2 regions of the Sphingomonas taxi genome follow, and region 1 is predicted to be linked to the other one. Evidence: riboswitches for the same ligand, from Rfam matches in the RefSeq annotation. Region 1 holds a riboswitch; the other holds the start of a gene.
What was found. Region 1 has a riboswitch for S-adenosylmethionine ahead of MC45_RS11905 (threonine aldolase family protein). Riboswitches for the same ligand answer to the same signal wherever they lie in the genome.

Region 1 (9,037 bases):
CCTCGGCAAAGGCGCGTCGGCGCATTTCTACGCGCGCGTCGGCCCCGACATCGCCGCGATCGGCGTCGCGCGGGTGCGCCGGTCCGACGGCAGCGGCGATCCGCGTGGCTATGTGCTGATGGCGCGCGTGCTGACCGCGCGCCAGCTCTCCGATTTGTTGCGGCTCGACGCCCGGATCGGTCCCGCCGCGGATGCCAGCGGCCATGTCGCATCGGCCCGCGGGCGGATGACGATCGCCGTGCCGATCCGTGCGCCCGATGGCCGCGCGATCGCCACCGCGCGCTTCGACGTCACCCGCGACGCGACCCTGCTCGGCCGGCGCATGCTGCTGTTGGCGGTCGCCGGTTCGACCTTGCTGCTGCTGATCGTGCTTCTCGTGCTGCGCCGGGTGATCGCCCGGCTGGTGCTGGCGCCGTTGCAGCGCGTCGAGCGCCACATGCAGCGCGTCCGCGCCTCCGGATCGATCGCCTTGTTCGAGGGCGATCGCCGCCGCGACGAATTCGGCTCGCTCGGCCGCAGCCTCAACGCGATGCTCGCGCAGCTCAAGGACCTGCGCGAGCAGATCGAGGTGCAGAGCTTCGCGCTCGGTCGCAGCGAGAGCGCGGTGGCGGTGATGCACAACGTCCGCAACGCGCTCACCCCGATCAGCACCATCCTGACCCAGGGCATCGCCCAGCCGCCGCCGATCGATCGCGCCACCGTCGAGCGCGCGCTCGCCGAACTCGCGCTGGAGGCGCTTCCGCCCGAACGCCGCGCGCGGCTCGCGACCTTCGTCACCGCTGCCTTCGCGGCCGAGGTCGCCGGGCGCGAGACGATGCGCGGCGAGCTGCGCGTCGGCCGCGAGGCGATGGCGCACGTGCTTGAGATCATCGGCCAGCAGCAGCAGCAGGCGCACGACCGCCCGCATCTCGAACGCTGCGACCTCAGCGACATCGTCGCGCGCAACGCCGCGATCGCGCGCTATGCCGATGCCGCCTCGATCGCGTTCAGCTTTCCCGCCGGGTCGTATTACGTGCGCGCCAATCGCGTCATCCTCAGCCAGGTGATCGGCAACCTGCTCGGCAATGCCGCCGAGGCGGTCGCCGCCACCGGCAGCGACAGCGGCAGCATCGGCGTGTCGATCCACCAATCGGGCGACGTGGTGACCGTCCACATCCGCGACGACGGCGAAGGCTTCGATGCCGCCACCGGTGCGACCGTATTCCAGCGCGGCTTCTCGACCCGCGAACACAAATCCGGTGGCCTCGGCCTGCACTGGTGCGCCAATTCGATGACCGCGATGGGCGGCACGCTGCGGCTGGAGAGCGAGGGCCGGGGCATGGGCGCGGTCGCCATCCTGACGCTCCGCGCCGCGACGTCGGATGGCGCGGCATGAGTCCAAGGTTCCCGGTCTGAATTCCAAACGGATGGCGGTTGTTCGGACACGTGCTGTTGCAGACCGGCAACGTAACAGAACGGTTATGCAAATGCCGCCATTCTGTCATTCGGCCTGCCTAGCCCGCCCGCTTGGGCGCTCCCCGGGAGCGCGTGGGGGATGTGGTGATGAAGACTGTTGCACTGATGGCGGGCGTGTCCGCGCTCGGCCTGTTCGCGGTGCCGGCGGCGGCGCAGAGCAGCGATGCGGCGCACGACACCGCGACCGCGCAGGAAGCGGCGCAGGCCGGCGTGCAGACCGATGCCGATATCCTCGTCGTCGGCACCGCGCAGGGCGAGAAGAAGGCGATCGAGACCAAGCGCCGCGCCGACAATTTCGTCGAAGCGCTCTACGCCAACGATGTCGGCAAACTGCCCGACCAGAACGTCGCCGAGGCGGTGCGCCGCCTGCCCGGACTGTCGGTCGCCAACGATCAGGGCGAGGGCCGCTATGTCATCATCCGCGGCATCAACCCCAATCTCGTCAACGTCGTGCTCAACGGCCTGACGTTGCCGGCGCCCGAGCCCGACGGCCGTCAGGTCAAGCTCGACGACATCCCCTCGGCGCTGATCAACTCGATCGTCGTCACCAAGTCGCTGACTGCGGACCAGGATGCCAATGCGATCGGTGGTGAGGTCAACATCCGCACGCTGACCGCGTTCGACCGCAACAAGCCGCTCTTCGCCGATGCGCGCATCCAATATGGCGCCTATCACCTCAACGGCGGCCATCCGTGGGAGGGCGACGCGCAGGTCGGCGGCCTGTTCGGCCCGGACGGCCAGTTCGGCGCGGTGCTCTCGGTCAATTATTCGAAGCGGCCGATCGAGTCGGAGAACTTTCAGGGCTCGACCAAATGGGTCGCCGGCCTGCCGGACCAGCAGGGGCTGCGCGATTACAATCTGACCCGCACCCGCAAGGGCGTCGTCCTCAATCTCGACTGGCGGCCGAGCGATGCGGTCAAGCTGTTCCTGCGCGGCACCTTGTCGCGGTTCGACGACAATGAGACGCGCGACCAGTTCATCATCGACAACCAGTCTGCCTTCACCAATCAGACCGCGACCACCGGCACCTTCCGCGGTCGCGGCAGCGTCCGCGTCCGCCGCCGGCAGGAGACGGACAACACCAAGTCGGTGCAGGGCGGCGGCAGCTTCGCGTTCGGTGGCGACGCGACGCTCGATCTCGCCGGCGGCTGGACCCGCGCGCAGAAGCGCGACCCGCTGCGTTCCGAATATAATTTCCGGACCGGCGGCAGCGCGCTGACCGTCAATTACGACGTGTCCGACACGCCCTATGTCTTCACGCCGACGGTGCAGCCCAACGCCAACCAGAGCGCCTATGGCTTCAACAGCGTCAATTACGAGACGCGCAATGCGGTGGAAACCTTGTGGCAGGGGCGCGCCGACCTCACCGTGCCGCTGAGCCTCGGCAGCGACAGCAGCATCAAAATCGGTGCGAAATATCTCGACCGCCACAAGACCAATGCGCGCGACGTGCTCAATTACGGTCTCACCACCGGCCGCAGCTTCACGCTCGCCAACGTCTCCTATCTCGGCGACACCAGCTTCTACGACGGTGCCTATCCCTTTCCGGTGCGGGTCGGCTACGATCGTGCGCAGGCGTTCCTCGCCGCCAATCCCGGCACGATCGCGGTCAACGTCGGGTCGAGCCGCACCAACAGTCTCGCCAACGACTATGACGTGCGCGAGAGCATCGCGGCGGGCTATGCGATGGCCACGCTCCATCTCGGCACGCTGACACTGGTGCCCGGCGTCCGCGTCGAGAACACCCGCGACCGGACCAAGGGCAAGCTCATCACCGCCGCCTCGGCGCTGAACGCCGATTACAACGCCTTCGGCCGCAAGAGCTACACCGACGTCTTTCCGGGCCTCAACGCCAAATGGGAGGTGGCGAACGGCCTGATCGTCCGCGGTGCCGCGACCACCGCGATCGGCCGCCCGAACTACCCCGATCTGTCGCCCTATGTCGCGGTCGACACGACCACCTCGCCGACGACGGTCACGCTCGGCAATCCCGACCTCAAGCCCTACAAGGCGGTCAATCTCGACGGCGCGGTCGAATATTATTTGCCGGGGCAGGGGCTTCTGTCGGTCGGCTATTTCTACAAACATATCGACGATCCGATCTACACGGGCACGCGGATCAGCCAGTCGGGCACCTATGCCGGCCAGGCGTTGACCGGCGTCAACGTCGTCCAGCCGCTCAATCTCGACAAGGCCGAGGTGCAGGGCATCGAGGCGAACGCGCAGGTCCGCTTCACCTTCCTGCCGGGTGCGCTCGACGGCTTCGGCTTCGCGGTCAATTACGCGCATATCACCGGTCATGGCAGCGGCACCGTTCCCGGCCAGCCGCCGCGCACCGGCGACCTGCCGTTGTTCCTCCAGTCGCGCGACGTCGGCACCGCACAGGTCTTCTACGAGAAATACGGCGTCGCGATTCGCGCCGCTTACTCCTATCGCTCGCCCTACCTCGATACGATCGGCACCAGTGCGGCGACCGACCAATATACCGACAGCAACGGCCAGCTCGACGTCAACCTCAGCTATGAAGTGACGCCGCAGCTCACCTTCTTCGGTCAGGCGCTCAACCTCACCGATGCGGCGTGGCGTCGCTATATCGGATCGAAGCCGCAATTGGTCGAGCGCGAACGCTATGGCTACAGCTTCCGCTGGGGCGCCCAGCTGCACTTCTAGGCGACGAGGGAAGGTGCTGCGACAGGTGCAGCACCCGACGGGTGGCGATCGCCGCCTCAGGAGAGGACAAGACATGAAACGCCTGCTCATCGCCACGCTGGTCGCCGGTATGGCCACTCCCGTCGCGGCACGCGAGCCTGCCGCTCCGGCGGGCCTTACGCTCGACCGCGTCGTGCTGCTGATGCGCCACGGCGTCCGCCCGCCGACCAAGTCGCCGCCACTGCCCGCGCGCAGTGCGCGCGACGCATGGCCGCAATGGCCGGTCGCACCCGGCTATCTCACGCCGCACGGCCGCGCCGCGCTGGTCCAAATCGCCCGCTACGACCGCACCACCTGGACCGCCGCCGGTCTGCTGCCGCGCCGTGGCTGCGCGCGCCTCCGCATCGTCGCCGACAGCGACCAACGGACGATCGAGACCGCACGCACCTACGCCGCCGAACTGGCTCCCGGTTGTCCGTCGGCGCCCGAGCACAAGCCACAGGACGTCGCCGACCCGCTGTTCTCACCGATCGACGAAGGCACAGTGCCCTTCGATGCGGAGGAGGCGCGGGCCGCGGTGCTCGCCGCCGCCGGTCCCGCCGGCCCCGCCGGCCCTGCCGGCCCTGCCGGCCCTGCCGGCCCTGCCGGCCCTGCCGGAATCGCCGCCGAGGAACGCCGCCTCGCCCCGCTCTTGACGCGGCTCGACGTCATCCTCTGCGGCAAGCCCACGCCCGGGTGCGGCATCGCCGCCACGCCGACCGGCCTCGCCCCCGCACGACCCGGCAAGCGCCCCAAGCTTACCGGTGCGCTCGATCGCGCCTCGACCGCGGCCCAAATTCTCCTGCTCGAATATGCCGACGGCAAAGCCATGACCGACGTCGGCTGGGGCCGCGCCACGCCGGCCGACATCGGCCGGCTGTCCGAGCTGCACAGCGCAGAATTCCGGCTGCTTGCGCGTCCGCGCTACGTCGCCAGGGCCAATCTCGCGCTGCTCGCGCCGCTGATCGCCGATTCGCTTGGCGACGACGGGGCCGCGGCGGTGACGATGATCTCCGGCCACGACACCAATATCGCCAGCCTCGGCGGGCTGCTCGACCTGCATTGGCGCGTCCCGGGCCTCGCCGCCGACGATCCGTCGCCGGGCGGCGCGATCATCTTCGAACGGCTGCGCGATGTCGCCGGGGACCGATACGTGCGCGCACTCTTCCGATCGCAGACGCTCGATCAGATCCGCAGCGCCGCACCGCTTGCGGCGCCCTATGTCGCGGTGCTGCCGATCCCCGGCTGCAAGGCGCGTGGCGTCGCCGGCCTGTGCACGCTCGCTGAGTTCCGCGCGGCGTTGCTGCGCTAGCGCCCGGACGCCCTGTCGCCCGGCTTTCGCAGCGTCGCCAGGAAGCGCGGCAGCAGACCGGTCGTGCGCAGCGCCGGCAGATAGGCCGCCGATTCGCAGGACGCGCGACTGCGGTCGATATGGTCGCAGCGCGCGATGCCGCCGCCCGCCGATCGCGGCAAGGCGCGGTCGAGTCGTCGCCGCGCGCCGGCGGGCAGCGAATCGCGGAAATCGTCGAGCCGCTGCAACCGCTCGCCCGCGGGCAATGCGGTGAATCGCGCGGGCACCGCCGGCATCGCCGAGCCCGCAAGCAACAGGGACCATAGCACAGCCATGTCAGCCTCCATGTTCGCTCCCGGACCGTTACGATAGCACGATCCGGGGCGGCGAACAGGTCAGTCGGCGGCGGCGTTCGGCGACGGCGTCGCGATCAGCGCCGGCGCGTCCGCGACGAACCGGTCGAGCACGCCGTCGGCAATCTTGATCGGGCCGTCGAACCGGGTCGCGCCGGGGATCGACGGGATCGCTGCCGCCTCGGCCGCCAGCCGCTTGGCATCGGCGAAATAGCGCATCGCGGCGCCGCTGCCGCGATTCGCCGCATCGAGCCCCGCGGCGGTCAGCTGCAACGCGCGGCCCCAGCGCTGCAAGGCGTCGAGCCACGGCCGCGCCTGCGCGGCGAAGGCGGGATCGACCGTGCCCGAGCGGATGATGTCCGACGCCCCCGCCAGTGCATCGGCGCGCTGCGCGAGTTCGGCGATCGCCGCCTGCCGCGCCGCCGCGTCGCCCTCGGCCAGCGTCTCGCGCACGTCGTCGAGCAGCGCCTTGAGCTGCGGCGCCTGCGGCTGCCACGGCTGGCTGCCGAAGGTCGGCGCCATATGCTGCGTGTCGAAGAACAGCAGCAGCGCGGCGGTCGCCTGCGCGTCGCCGCCGGCCAGTTCACGCGCCGCGGCATGCCAGGTCAGCGTCGGGTCGTAGTCCCGATCGTTCCACGCAAAGGCGGCGACGCCGGTCACCGCGACGCGACTCGGCGCCTCCTGGTTCATCGGGTTGGACAGGATGCCGGTCAGCTCGCCGGACAGCCCCGCCTCGCGCCGGTCATAGGGCGCGAGCAGCAGGCGGCCGGTGGTCTGGGCGTAATCGTTGACCGGATAATTGTCCCACAGCAGCGTCTTGCGGCCGAACGCCTTGGTCGCCGCCTTGGCGTCGGGGATCGAGATCGCGGGCGGCACCACGTCGGTGCCGGTCCATTGCACGACGATGCGCGGATCGAGGTGCTGGCGCAGCGCCGCCTTGTACGGCGTTTCCTTGGCGTCGTAATATTCGGTCGGCACCATGATCAGCGGCCGCGCCTTGGGGTCCTTGGCGGTCAGGTCCTTCTGCACCGTGTTGAGCAATTGCGACTGGGCGACGCCCGCCGCCTGCGCGCCGGAGGGCCCGAAGGCGGCGGTGTCGCGTTCGCAATTCCACTTGGTATATTCGATGTCGTCGAGCGCGACGTAAAAACTGTCGATGCCGATCGCACGCAATGCGTCGAACTTGCGCTCCAGCGCCCTGGCGTCGGCGGGATCGGAGAAGCAGACGGTGGGGCCGGGCGAGATCGCATAGACGAAATCGACGTGGTTGTGCCGCGCCGTCGCCGCCAGCGTACCGAGCTCGTTCAGCGTCGCGGCGGGATAGGGCTCACGCCAGCGCGCCCGCGCGAACGGATCGTCCTTGGGGCTGTAGACATAGGTGTTCGCCTTGACGCTGGCGAGGAAGGCGAGATGCTTGGTGCGGTCCGCCATCGTCCACGGCGCGCCGTAGAAGCCCTCGATCGTGCCGCGGATCGGCATCGCCGGATGATCCCGGATCACCAGCGCGGGCAGCGTCTGCCGCCGCGCGAGCTGGCGGAAGGTCTGGGCGGCGTGGAACAGGCCGTCGGCGTCCTGGCCGGCGAGCGCGATCAGGCTGCCCTTATCGCGAGCGAGACTGGCGATCGTATAGCCTTCGGCATGGCCGTCGAGCGTCGTGCCGCTGCGCGCGAGCGCGTCGCGGATCACGCCGGCGTCGCCGGTGCCGAGCACGACATAGGTCCGGTCGAGCGTCTTCGGCACCGCGCGCGCGCTGGCGATCGTCGTCACCCCGGCGGCAGTCAGGATGCCGCGGACCAGCGCGACCGTCTCGCTCTGCGTCCCGGGTGCGACCACCAGCACCACCGAATCACCGAGCGTCACCGCGCCATCGCCGAGCGTGGTCGACGCGGGCGCGGGGAAGATCGCCGGCAGCGTCGCCGGTTCGGCCGCGCCCGCCGCGGCGGCGAACCCCGCCAGCGTGGTCGCCACTGCCGTATATACGCCGATTCCGCCCTTGCGCCGCGTCATCCTGTGCCTCCGGTATCCAATTGGTATTACGCAGGCTTAGGCAGATGTCTCACCCGCGGCAAGCCGGACGCCATACCGGCCCAGTCGAGACACGCTTCGTCACCCTCTTGATCGTATACGTCATGGCCGCTAAGGGGGCGGCAGCATCAAGAGTCGGGACGACGCCCGACACCAACCTGCTCCCGAGCAAGGTGGTGCCTCCATGCAGATGGAGGGATGTGGCCGGACCGGCAACCAACGGGATCACGCCACACGTCGCTTCGTCTCTGGTGCATCGAACCGGAACAAGGACAGCGACGTGACCGACGCCCAGCAATTCGCCAGCGACAATTATGCCGGAATCTGCCCCGAGGCGTGGCAGGCGATGGACCGTGCGAATCGCGGCTCGGCCAGCGCCTACGGCGACGACGACTGGACGCAGCGCGCCTCCGACGCCTTCCGCGACCTGTTCGAGACCGAATGCGAGGTGTTCTTCGCCTTCAACGGCACCGCCGCCAATTCGCTCGCGCTCGCCTCGCTCTGCCAATCCTATCACAGCGTGATCTGCTCGGCGCAGGCGCATGTCGAAACCGACGAATGCGGCGCGCCTGAATTCTTCTCGAACGGCTCGAAACTGCTCGTCGCGCCGACCGAGAGCGGCAAGCTCGATCCGCAGGCGATCCGCAAGCTCGCCACGGGGCGCGCCGATATCCATTTCCCCAAGCCGCGCGTTGTGACGATCACCCAGCCGACCGAGACGGGGCAGGTCTATACCGTTGCCGAGGTGCAGGCGCTGTCGGCGGTGTGCCGCGAACTCGGCCTGCGGCTGCACATGGACGGCGCCCGCTTCGCGCATGCCTGCGCGACCTTGGGATGCCGCCCGGCGGACATCACCTGGCGCGCCGGCGTCGACGTATTGTGCTTCGGCGGCACCAAGAACGGCATGGCGGTCGGCGAGGCGGTGCTGTTCTTCGATCCCGCGCTCGCGCAGGATTTCGACTATCGCTGCAAACAGGCGGGGCAGCTCGCCTCGAAGATGCGCTTCCTGTCGGCGCCCTGGGTCGGCCTGCTGGAAAGCGGCGCCTGGCTGAGCAACGCCGAACACGGCAACGCCTGCGCCGACCGGCTCGCGGCGGCGGTTGCCGATTTGCCCGGCGTCGACCTGATGTTCCCGGTCGAAGCGAATGCCGTTTTCCTCACCGCGCCCGACACGGTGCTCGACGGCCTGCGCGCGCGGGGGTGGCGCTTCTACACCTTCATCGGC
Region 2 (9,037 bases), 860 kb from region 1:
CACTGAAGCCCCAGTAATCAAGCTCAAATACAAGGGCCGGCGAGTCTTGCTGCGCCCACGACAGCAAGGGCTGACACTGGGGTCCGACGAATGGGTAATCTTTTCGGCGACCAGGTTCCCCAGCCTTGAGGCAGCCGCGAAGTTTGGGCACGACCTACAACGTTCTCTGTCCGTCATCTGTGCACTTCGTGGCCTGCCTGTGGATGTCGGCGGGGACAATAAGCCGACCGGCATGTGGTCTGATGAGATTAAGGAGGATATGTTTCGGAAAACAGGCGTCTGGTTAAGAGATGATGTTCACGGCCTGGACGTATACCCGGCGTTTGTCACTTCGCAAACGGTGTCCTTGGGCGCAACACTGATAGCGAAATTCATGATAGAGCCATATGTTGACGCAATCAATCAATCTACTAAACAAATTAGTAGACTGAGCGAGGCAAGTTCTCTGTCTTGTGAGCTATTAAACGCTTCTACTATGAGCAACCACCCCGTGGCAGCTGCCACTCTTTCATTAGCGGCCGTAGAGTTGCTGGCCGTGAACGAGAAACGAAGTCCGGAACAAAAGGAATGGATCAAGAAAATTCGTGACAGCCTTGAAGCCGACAACTCTATAAATGAGGCTGACAAAGTTGTCCTAAGAAAAGCTGTCGCAGGCATGTTCAACACGGGAATTTCGGATCGCGTTAAAAAGATGCTGGCCCGTTTGGGTATGGCGGACCGTGACGACGATTGGGATCGCATATATAAACTGCGTAGCGCGCTGTTCCACGGAGTTCGTCGCCTCTCGCAGAGCGAGATCATCAGCTTGGGCTCTGAGGCTCCGACTCTCTCTCGGCAGATCGTGCGGCGATACTTAGAAGATCAGGTAGGCGAGCTCCCCCAGTAGCTTTCACGGCCGCCCCTTGACCCTGTCGCCTGCCCGCCGCAAGCATATGACATGCATTCAGATTGGGCCACTGCCCAGGCCAACCTGCCCCCTCGGGCAAGGTGGCGAGCCACGTAGGCGATGCGGCCGGGCAGCCGGCAACGAAGCGAGGCACACACATGCACGAGTGGCACAACATCCGGCTGACCGCTGGCCAGCATAGCGGCCCAGGTGACGGCCTTTGCCTGATGGAGGCGGTGGCGCTGTTCGCCGGCGAGCGGCACGGCGACTGGCCTGCCTGCGTCTGCCCAGTGCTGATCGAGTTCGGCCGGGTCCTCAACGATGTCATGCCCGACCGATGGCGCACCGACCTACTACTGCCCCTGGTGCCAGTGCTCGTTGGGACGCGCGATACGCAATCGGATAGCTGCGGCATCACCTCCACTGGGCTGGAGCGGAAGCGCGCCGCCGCGCTGCTGGCGTGGTGTGTAAACGTCGTTGAGCGTGAGGCAGGCGGCGGCGGCGGAGAGGCCGAGCTGCGCGCTCGTGGTGCGCTCGCCGATGCCGCGGAGGCCCTGCGCTTCGGCCAAGCCCAGCACGCCGCCCGCCACGCCGCCGCCGGGCTTGCCTGGGCAGTGAAGGCCGCCGCCGATCGCGAGCTGGCCGCAGCTTTGCGCGTCGGCAAGTCGCCACAGGCGGCGGCAGGATCATGCGGTTTGAAACTCTGGCAAGCCGCGGTCGCCGCATATCGCGACGCTGCCACACGACTACCACTCACCCATGGATAGGCGACCCGTCCCCTCCCGAGCCTAAGCGAGCCACCCCTTATCGATGTGCTGCACTCATACTTCAGCGACGCCTCCCAAATCGACACGATTGGCGTAACTGTCTGATTGCTTTGCGGAAATAGCTCGCCCATGCCGACTGAATGACACGGCGAACGAAACCTATCAGGCCGAAAATCAACGTCAGTCCCCGAAAGCCAAATGCTACCGCCCTTGCGGTGGTGAGAGAGCGAGCAAGGGATAACAACCCGATTTGGGAGGCGCTTACAAAGCTCGCGGCCCCTGCCGCCGTGATGGTCTCTGCGACTTGTTACCTCTCGGGCTACTCTTACAAGTATGTCTTACTGCACAATTTCGGCTTTCGCCCTGGTTTAATTGACAGCTCGGTTCAGGATAATATTGCGTTCGGCTATCTACCGTTTGCTTTTCTCGTACTGGCGTTCCTAGGAGCATTGATCGGGCTTTGGCTGGTGCAGGAAATTGCTCGCATTGCTGGAAAATACCGGAGCGAGGAGCTGACGTGGAGCATTCGAATAAGAATGCGGCACCCCCTCAGCTCGTTAAATCTCGCACAATTTACAGGCGTGCTGCTGTCCGCTGGCATTATAGCCGGTGGCTCCACGGCAGAATGGGCAACCTATCGAATTGATACCGCTCTCTCCTCCCAGTGCATAAGTAATTGCTACCACTATCGCTTATCCATCGGTCAGATGACGGGGGTGATGGTGGCCCAGTCAAAGGAAGTCACCATCCTTGCCGGTCGCACAGATACTTACGTCGTTCCGACCTCCTCGGTGAAAAGCAGCCGGCCCGTGCGAGATCGCGCTTTTGGATGGCTGGAGCTTTAGGCAGCACGGTTGCGGGTCTGAGTGCTCACCAATGCCCAGCCTAAGGCGAAGGGCCGCCGCACATCGATCTTGACCAAGTATCGCCAGCAAGTGTGCGCTAGCGTCAGCATTCACGCCTGCCAATGATAGCCCGGCAGCAACGCTGGAGCGGAAAACTAGCGCAGGGCGGCGGCGCAAGCGGCAGGGCCAAGCGGCTTGGGCCTGTGCACGGCGTGACCAGCGCATGTCGCAACGCCGCCGCTCCTCTGATCCTGCCGCCACCGACGGGCGGTCCGAGCCTTGCCGATCGCGCGGCGGAGGAGCGGCGTCCTTGAGCCCGTTGGGCGGCGGTACGACCGCCATCGGCCCGGCGAACTCGCCTGCGTTCCTCCACGGTATCCATAAGGACCAATGGCGCAGCTAAGTTTCAGGTCTTGGGGCAATTCCGCCCCGGCGAAGGAAGTTACTATGCCTGCGTTCGACCCTGTCCTGGTCTCAGTCGAGACCGCCCGCGCCATGCTAGGCGGCGTCGGGAAGACGACCATCTATGCCATGCTATCCGCTGGCGATCTTGAAAGCGTGAAGCTCGGCAAGCGCCGGCTCATTCGCGCATCGAGCATCCACGCTATCGCCGGTCGTGCGGTGGCGGCGTGATCTGCGATGCCCGCCCGCCAAGGTCTCCGCGATTGCCCTGAACGCAAAACGGCCCCGCAGGGCTGGCACCCAGCGAGGCCGTAGATTGCTCTTCTCCGAAAGAAAGCACCATGACTAATACACCAAATATGACGGTTCAGCAAGCAAGCTTGTGCGCTGCCACCCTGACGCAAACCGTCCTTATCTTGTCCGACTTCACCCGCTTGGGCGCTTGGCTATGCTCTGAACTATGGGAAGACGGTCATCACAACGGCACTCACATCCGGTGGAACGCCGAGGGCGCCAGCCGTGTCACCGATCGGGAGCGCGCAAGGCTGCGGCTTCGCTTTGAAGAACTAGGCTTCGATGTTCCGCCCCTCGTTCTTGAAGAGGCACTGCTGCTTATGCCTTCAGCTCCGGAAGGCTTGGCTCCCGACGCCTTTCTGAACGCCCAGGGACGCCAAGCATGACCGCGCTCCTAGCGCCCGCCCCGAGCGACGCACGGACGCAGATCATGCGTGACCTCACGGCCGCGCTCGCCAATCCCGACGCAGACGAGCGTGTGGGGTTCGAGCTGTGGGACCGGGTCCGGCCGATCGCTGGATCGAGCCTCCGGTTGGCGACCCGCCTGATCCGCTTCGCTGGTCAGGATGCCGCGGCCCAGCTCGACAATGACCAACGCGCTCGTGCCGCGGTATGCATCGCGCGCGCCGGCTGGGCCGACCTTACCGCCGCCGAAATCGACCAATGCCTGCGCCGCGCCGTCGTGCGCGAAGTCGTGCGGGCGAAATCCAAAAGCAAAGGAGCGGCAGCATGAGTGCCCTCACACCCGATCGCGCCGCGATCCAGCAGTTCCTCGCCCAAGTCGGCGGAGAGGCTATCCAACTTGTCACGTTCCCGGCAGCCGGTGGCCCTTCTCAGACGCGCTGGTTTGGCGATGACGCCGCCGGCGCAGCCGTCTGGGCCGCCGAGCGCAACGTCGCCGGTGCCAACGTCTACTATTCCGTCAACGCAGTCCGTCCGGGCCTCAACAAGAAGGCGAGCAAGGAGGACGTGACCGCGATCCACTATGCCCAGGTCGACATCGATCCCCCCAAGGGTGAAGCCAACTTCGACAAGGCGGCGGCGGTGTCGAGGCTGCGCGACGCGGAGTTGCCGCCTCACGTCATCGTCGACAGCGGCGGCGGCGTGCAGGCGCTGTGGCGGGTGGATGGCCTCGACGCCCCGGCGGTGGAGGCCATCAATCGGTCGCTCATCGCCCAGTTCGGCGGCGACCCGGCGTGCTGGAACGTCGACCGCATCCTGCGTGTCGCCGGAACGATCAATCTGCCCAATGCGAAAAAGCGCAGCTCCGGCCGCGTTGCCGCCGCCGCCACCGTGCTGGGCGTCAGCGACGGCCGTACGACTCCTGCGGAGCTGACGGCGGCCTATGGAGCCACCCCGCCGCCCGAACACGCTGATAGGCCGGCTCCGGCGGCCCTGGCCGGCGGTCTGGCCTCGTTCGACGCCCTGGGCATCGGCGCGGCCGATCCACTCCGGCAGTTGCTTGCCAATCCGGCGGGCGACGACCGTTCGGCCGACACCTACGCCGCCGCGTGCGACATGCACCGTCGAGGCTTCACTGCCGATCAGATCGTCGCCGTTCTGCTCGACCCCGAGCTGCCGATCAGTGCACACTGCCTCGCCCAGGCAAACCCCGAGCGGGCGGCGCACAGGGCGGTCGAGCGCGCCCGAGCGGCTGTCGCGGCGGATGGCGACGGGTTCGAAGTGCTGGCCGAAGCACAGCGCGCGGCGGCGGCGATCAGCGCCATCCCGTTCGCATGGCCGGCGGCGCACAGCATCCCGCCGCGGCGATGGCTGTACGGTCGGCAGCTCCAGCGCGGCAACGTGGGCGCGATCGTCGCCCCCGGTGCCACCGGCAAGACCGCGCTGACCGTCGGCATGGCACTGGCGATGGCGAGCGGCAGGCCGCTGCTGGGCCATGAGGTGCATGGCGGGCCGAAGCGTGTGTGGCTCTGGAACCTGGAGGATGCGCGGGAAGAACTGAACCGCTCGATCATTGCTGCCGCGATGTACCACAACGTTGCGCCAGCCGATGCCAGTGGGCTGTTCGTCAACAGCGGCCTGACCGACGAGAGCCTGTGCACGGCCGTTGCCACGCGGCAGGGCTTCACCGTGCTCCAGCCGGTCTACAAGGCCCTGACTGATGAGATCATGGCACGCCGGATCGACTGCCTGATCGTCGACCCCTTTGTGAGCAGCCATGCCGTCAACGAGAATGACAATGGCGCGATCGACGCGGTGGCGAAGGAATGGGCGAAGGTGGCGGCGGCGGCCGACTGCGTGATCGTGCTCGTGCACCACACGTCCAAGGCAGCCGGCGCGGAGGTTACCGTCGACCGGGCGCGCGGTGCCAGCGCGCTGACCAACGCCGCGCGCTCGGTGACAGTGCTCAACCGCATGACGGACGACGAGTTCACCCGCTTCGGCCTGGGCATGAATGCCGAGCCCGGCGACGCGGGCGGCGCGCGGCGCTACTTCCGCACGTTCGACGACAAAGCCAACCGGGCACCGGCTGCCGATGGATCGGATTGGTATAGGATGGAAAGCGTCGACCTGCCCAACGGTGAGGGTGACGAGTGGATCGGCGACAGCGTCGGTGTCGCGACGCGCTACTACCCGCCGGCCGCTGGGGCAGCCGAGCCGCTGGCCCCGACCATGGCCGCTGACGTGCAGGCGATGATCGCCCAGGGCGAATGGCGCGAGAGCGACAAGGCCGAGCAGTGGGCGGGCGAAGCAGTTGCCCGGGCACTGGGGTTGGATGCCAGCGACAAGGGCCACCGCGTCCGCATCAAGGCTGTGCTGAAGGACCTGCTCGACGACGGCACGCTAGCGCGTGAAGAACGCCCCGACGCATCCAGACGTAAGCGGTGGTGGATCGTCGTCGGATCGGGGTCGCCAGCCCAACTCGCAAAATCTGCGAGTAGCCCAGAGGAGGTGCCTGCTCCAGTGCGTGCTCCAGTCGAAATCACTACTGGAGCACTGGAGCACGACGGCCCCCAGGCGGTGCTCCGCTCCAGTCAAATCCCTTTAGGGATTGACTGGAGTGGAGCGGAGCAGAACGGGGTCGGCAGGAGGCACAAAAGCACTGGAGCAAAGGAAGCAGCTGAAACGGTCGCCGCCGCCCCTGGGCAAATCTTTGCCGTGCCGGTGGTGAGCGACGGGAGCGAGTTCCTGTGAGCGCGCTTCACGACGTAGAAGGCCATGTCGCAGAAAACAACGACATGGCCGAAGATGGTTGGAGTGACGAGGAGTTCGCGCTCCAATCCATGGAAGGTCCGGCTCCGGCACTTGATGCATCCGACTTCGTTCGTGCTGTCCGCTTGCAGTCCGCGCCGGCGGAGGTCGCGACCTTCCCTCGTGTTCCGCCGCCCCCCGGCTGGGCACCGCCGCGCGCACCCTTCGACCGGTATGCGATCGACTGCCAGCCCGACGACCCGAACGACGTGGCCGGCTGGGCGCGCTGGCTACGGGCGCTGGATGAGCGTGGGTCCACCAGCTACCGCAAGTTTTGCTGGAGGCACGGCGAAGACCGCAAGATGCGGCGGGTGCTTCTCCGCCTCGCTACGTCCAGGGGGCTCCCCGCGGGTCTGTGCGCAGCGATGGGCCTGATCCCGCTCCGTCAGCAGTGCGGGGCCTGGGCGAGGCAGGCAGGCCGCCCCTGCCGCAACTATGCCGGCCCGAACGGCCGCTGCCGTTTCCACGGCGGCCGATCGCGTCCACCACGTGGCAATAAGAACGGGCAGAAGCATGGGCGCTACTCGATCGAGGCTCGGCGGGCCCGGTACGCCGAGAAGCAGCAGGAGGGCCATCAGCCGAGGCAGCCGGAGCCGCTCTGAGCGGCTTGGCCATCCGCTACCAGCAGCTCTACCTGGGCTGCCGCACGTAATACGCCATGGCATCTTTCTCCGGCGTATTGCCATTGAACACCGGATAGTAGGCATTGGCGGGCTCGGAAGCACAGATGAAACGGTGAACCGTTTCCTGGCTGGTGCCGGGTATCACGTCGGACAGAGCTTCGTTCTCTGTCTGCGTTGTTGGTAGGCCATCCGTTGCATAGGTCACGAGCGTTTTGATGCGCATCTGAGGCTCGTCGCCACACCGAACCTCTTCTAAGAACTTCGAGTGCTGCAAACGGATCGGCCGCTTACCGTCCACCACCTCGTAGACATCGACCCAAGCCCGAGCGAGACGACTGGGCGTAGCATCCTTGATCGTGTTTCGATCAACGTAGAAGCGGACCTGTTTCAAGCCGTCGTTTACAGTGCTGACGAAGAAGAAGTCCGTCTCAGCATTGCGGGCACGGACCTCGGCATCATGCGCCTCGGTAATTTCGTACATCGAGCGCTGGGCGTGCAGCGCCGACGCGGACCCGCCCAGAATGAGGAAAGCCCCGATGGAGGCGCGCAGAACGGTAACTCTCATTTTCCAAACACCACCTTGAGCAGCGACAGAACGGGCAGGGAGTGCCCCTTTGCTGGGTCCGCGAATGGCTCCGAGCCGTCGGTAAGCGTCATCTCGACCCGCCGCTCCAGCTTAGTGCAGTCAAACCCCGCCATGCTGGGCTTGTCTTTCCGCTCTCGGATGGCGAACACCTTCTTCAGCTTCTGGTCGACCCGGACGGAGTAACGTGCACAGGCCGGATCGTCGTTCTCGTAGCTGACCTGATCGACGCTCCACGTAGCGGGGTAGATCGAGAGGTCGGGTGAGTTCACGTACTGGTCGTTGATGCTGTAGCTGACCTCGTAACAGCGCCCCTCGTCACGACGGCACTCGATCCGCACGGCTCCTGGAACAAGCGCGCTACCGCCGTCGATCCGGTTCCAGCGCCCCTGGGCAACAGTCAGATCGCCCGTGCTGACTACCGTCGCGAGGGTAGCAGGATACGCTGGTGAGTTAGCCTGGATGACCGCAATCTCGCGCGCCCCCTCGAACAGGAGCAGCATGACGAAGAAGGCGACTTTCCACCAGTTCCACCGACGCCACCAAACCACCTCTTGATCCACCAGACATGCCCCTATCGATCTGATGAAGGCTAGGCGTCGTAGCCGGCTCGACGCAAGGGCGAGTCTCTGTAGGCACGGTCGAGTGGTACAGAGCTAGCCTATGAATTTAGCTAGGGCGGTAAGTAGCGCCATGATCTTACCTTCAAGAATCAGCCACGTAGGCACTCCCACGAAGGCAGCGGCGGCAGCCTTACCTACAGTCTTAGCAAACTCATCGGCGGCAGCATCAGCCTTGCCGCCGATCCATTTGGCGACCTTGCCGGCCAATCGTGCGATCGTTTGTCCAGCACTGCGCAACTTGCTAGTCGATGGCGTCGTACTCACAGCTTCCTGCTGAACGACGGCCAGTGCAGTTAGAGCTTCCGCCCGGTCAGCCTCCGAGATCGCGAACTCAAGGGGCGGCTGATTGTGGCCGATCCCAGCCACGCCTCCGTCGGTATCGCCATCGTCGTTGCCTGTGGGCACAGCTCTCAGAGCGCGCTCGGCATCCGCGACGGCGGCGAGAAGCTCAGCGGTCCTCCCCTGTCTGGTGTCGGAGATGGACGCAAATGACGAAAAGTCCGTCGAGCCATCCGTCTGGATCGCGAACCGCAGGTGCATGACGTTCAAAGACGGAGTAGCCGAGTAGCCGACCTCCAGCGGCTCTACCGCAGCGTAGAAGCCTGCCGAGTTCCGCAGCAAAGCAACTTGCCCGACCCCGAGTGTCTGGACACGTGATGTGAAATCGGCGGCGGCCACCACCCCAGGCGTGACCTGACTGATCCTATCGATCCCCTCTGCGACCGCGATGCCTTCGATCCCCGCAGGGTCATTGTAGAGGTAAGCCGATCCTCGACCTGCGCCGCTCCACTTCGTCTCGAA

Region 2: linked by a shared signal. The riboswitch ahead of MC45_RS18645 (hypothetical protein) and the one ahead of MC45_RS11905 (threonine aldolase family protein) in region 1 are both predicted to bind S-adenosylmethionine.

The regions. Positions count from the first base shown of each region.
Region 1 is NZ_CP009571.1:2,605,567-2,614,603, reverse strand. It holds gene MC45_RS11930 (ATP-binding protein) at 1-1,375, shown strand, start outside; gene MC45_RS11925 (TonB-dependent receptor) at 1,543-4,125, shown strand; gene MC45_RS11920 (histidine-type phosphatase) at 4,199-5,455, shown strand; gene MC45_RS11915 (hypothetical protein) at 5,452-5,769, opposite strand; gene MC45_RS11910 (glycoside hydrolase family 84 protein) at 5,830-7,794, opposite strand; SAM-I-IV-variant riboswitch at 7,933-8,042, shown strand; gene MC45_RS11905 (threonine aldolase family protein) at 8,093-9,037, shown strand, end outside.
Region 2 is NZ_CP009571.1:3,461,063-3,470,099, reverse strand. It holds gene MC45_RS19395 (hypothetical protein) at 1-886, shown strand, start outside; SAM-I-IV-variant riboswitch at 935-1,041, shown strand; gene MC45_RS18645 (hypothetical protein) at 1,045-1,653, shown strand; gene MC45_RS19390 (hypothetical protein) at 1,794-2,498, shown strand; gene MC45_RS15900 (helix-turn-helix transcriptional regulator) at 2,946-3,131, shown strand; gene MC45_RS19385 (hypothetical protein) at 3,242-3,580, shown strand; gene MC45_RS19615 (hypothetical protein) at 3,625-3,927, shown strand; gene MC45_RS18640 (AAA family ATPase) at 3,924-6,350, shown strand; gene MC45_RS15885 (hypothetical protein) at 6,347-7,009, shown strand; gene MC45_RS15880 (hypothetical protein) at 7,038-7,595, opposite strand; gene MC45_RS15875 (hypothetical protein) at 7,592-8,176, opposite strand; gene MC45_RS15870 (hypothetical protein) at 8,270-9,037, opposite strand, start outside.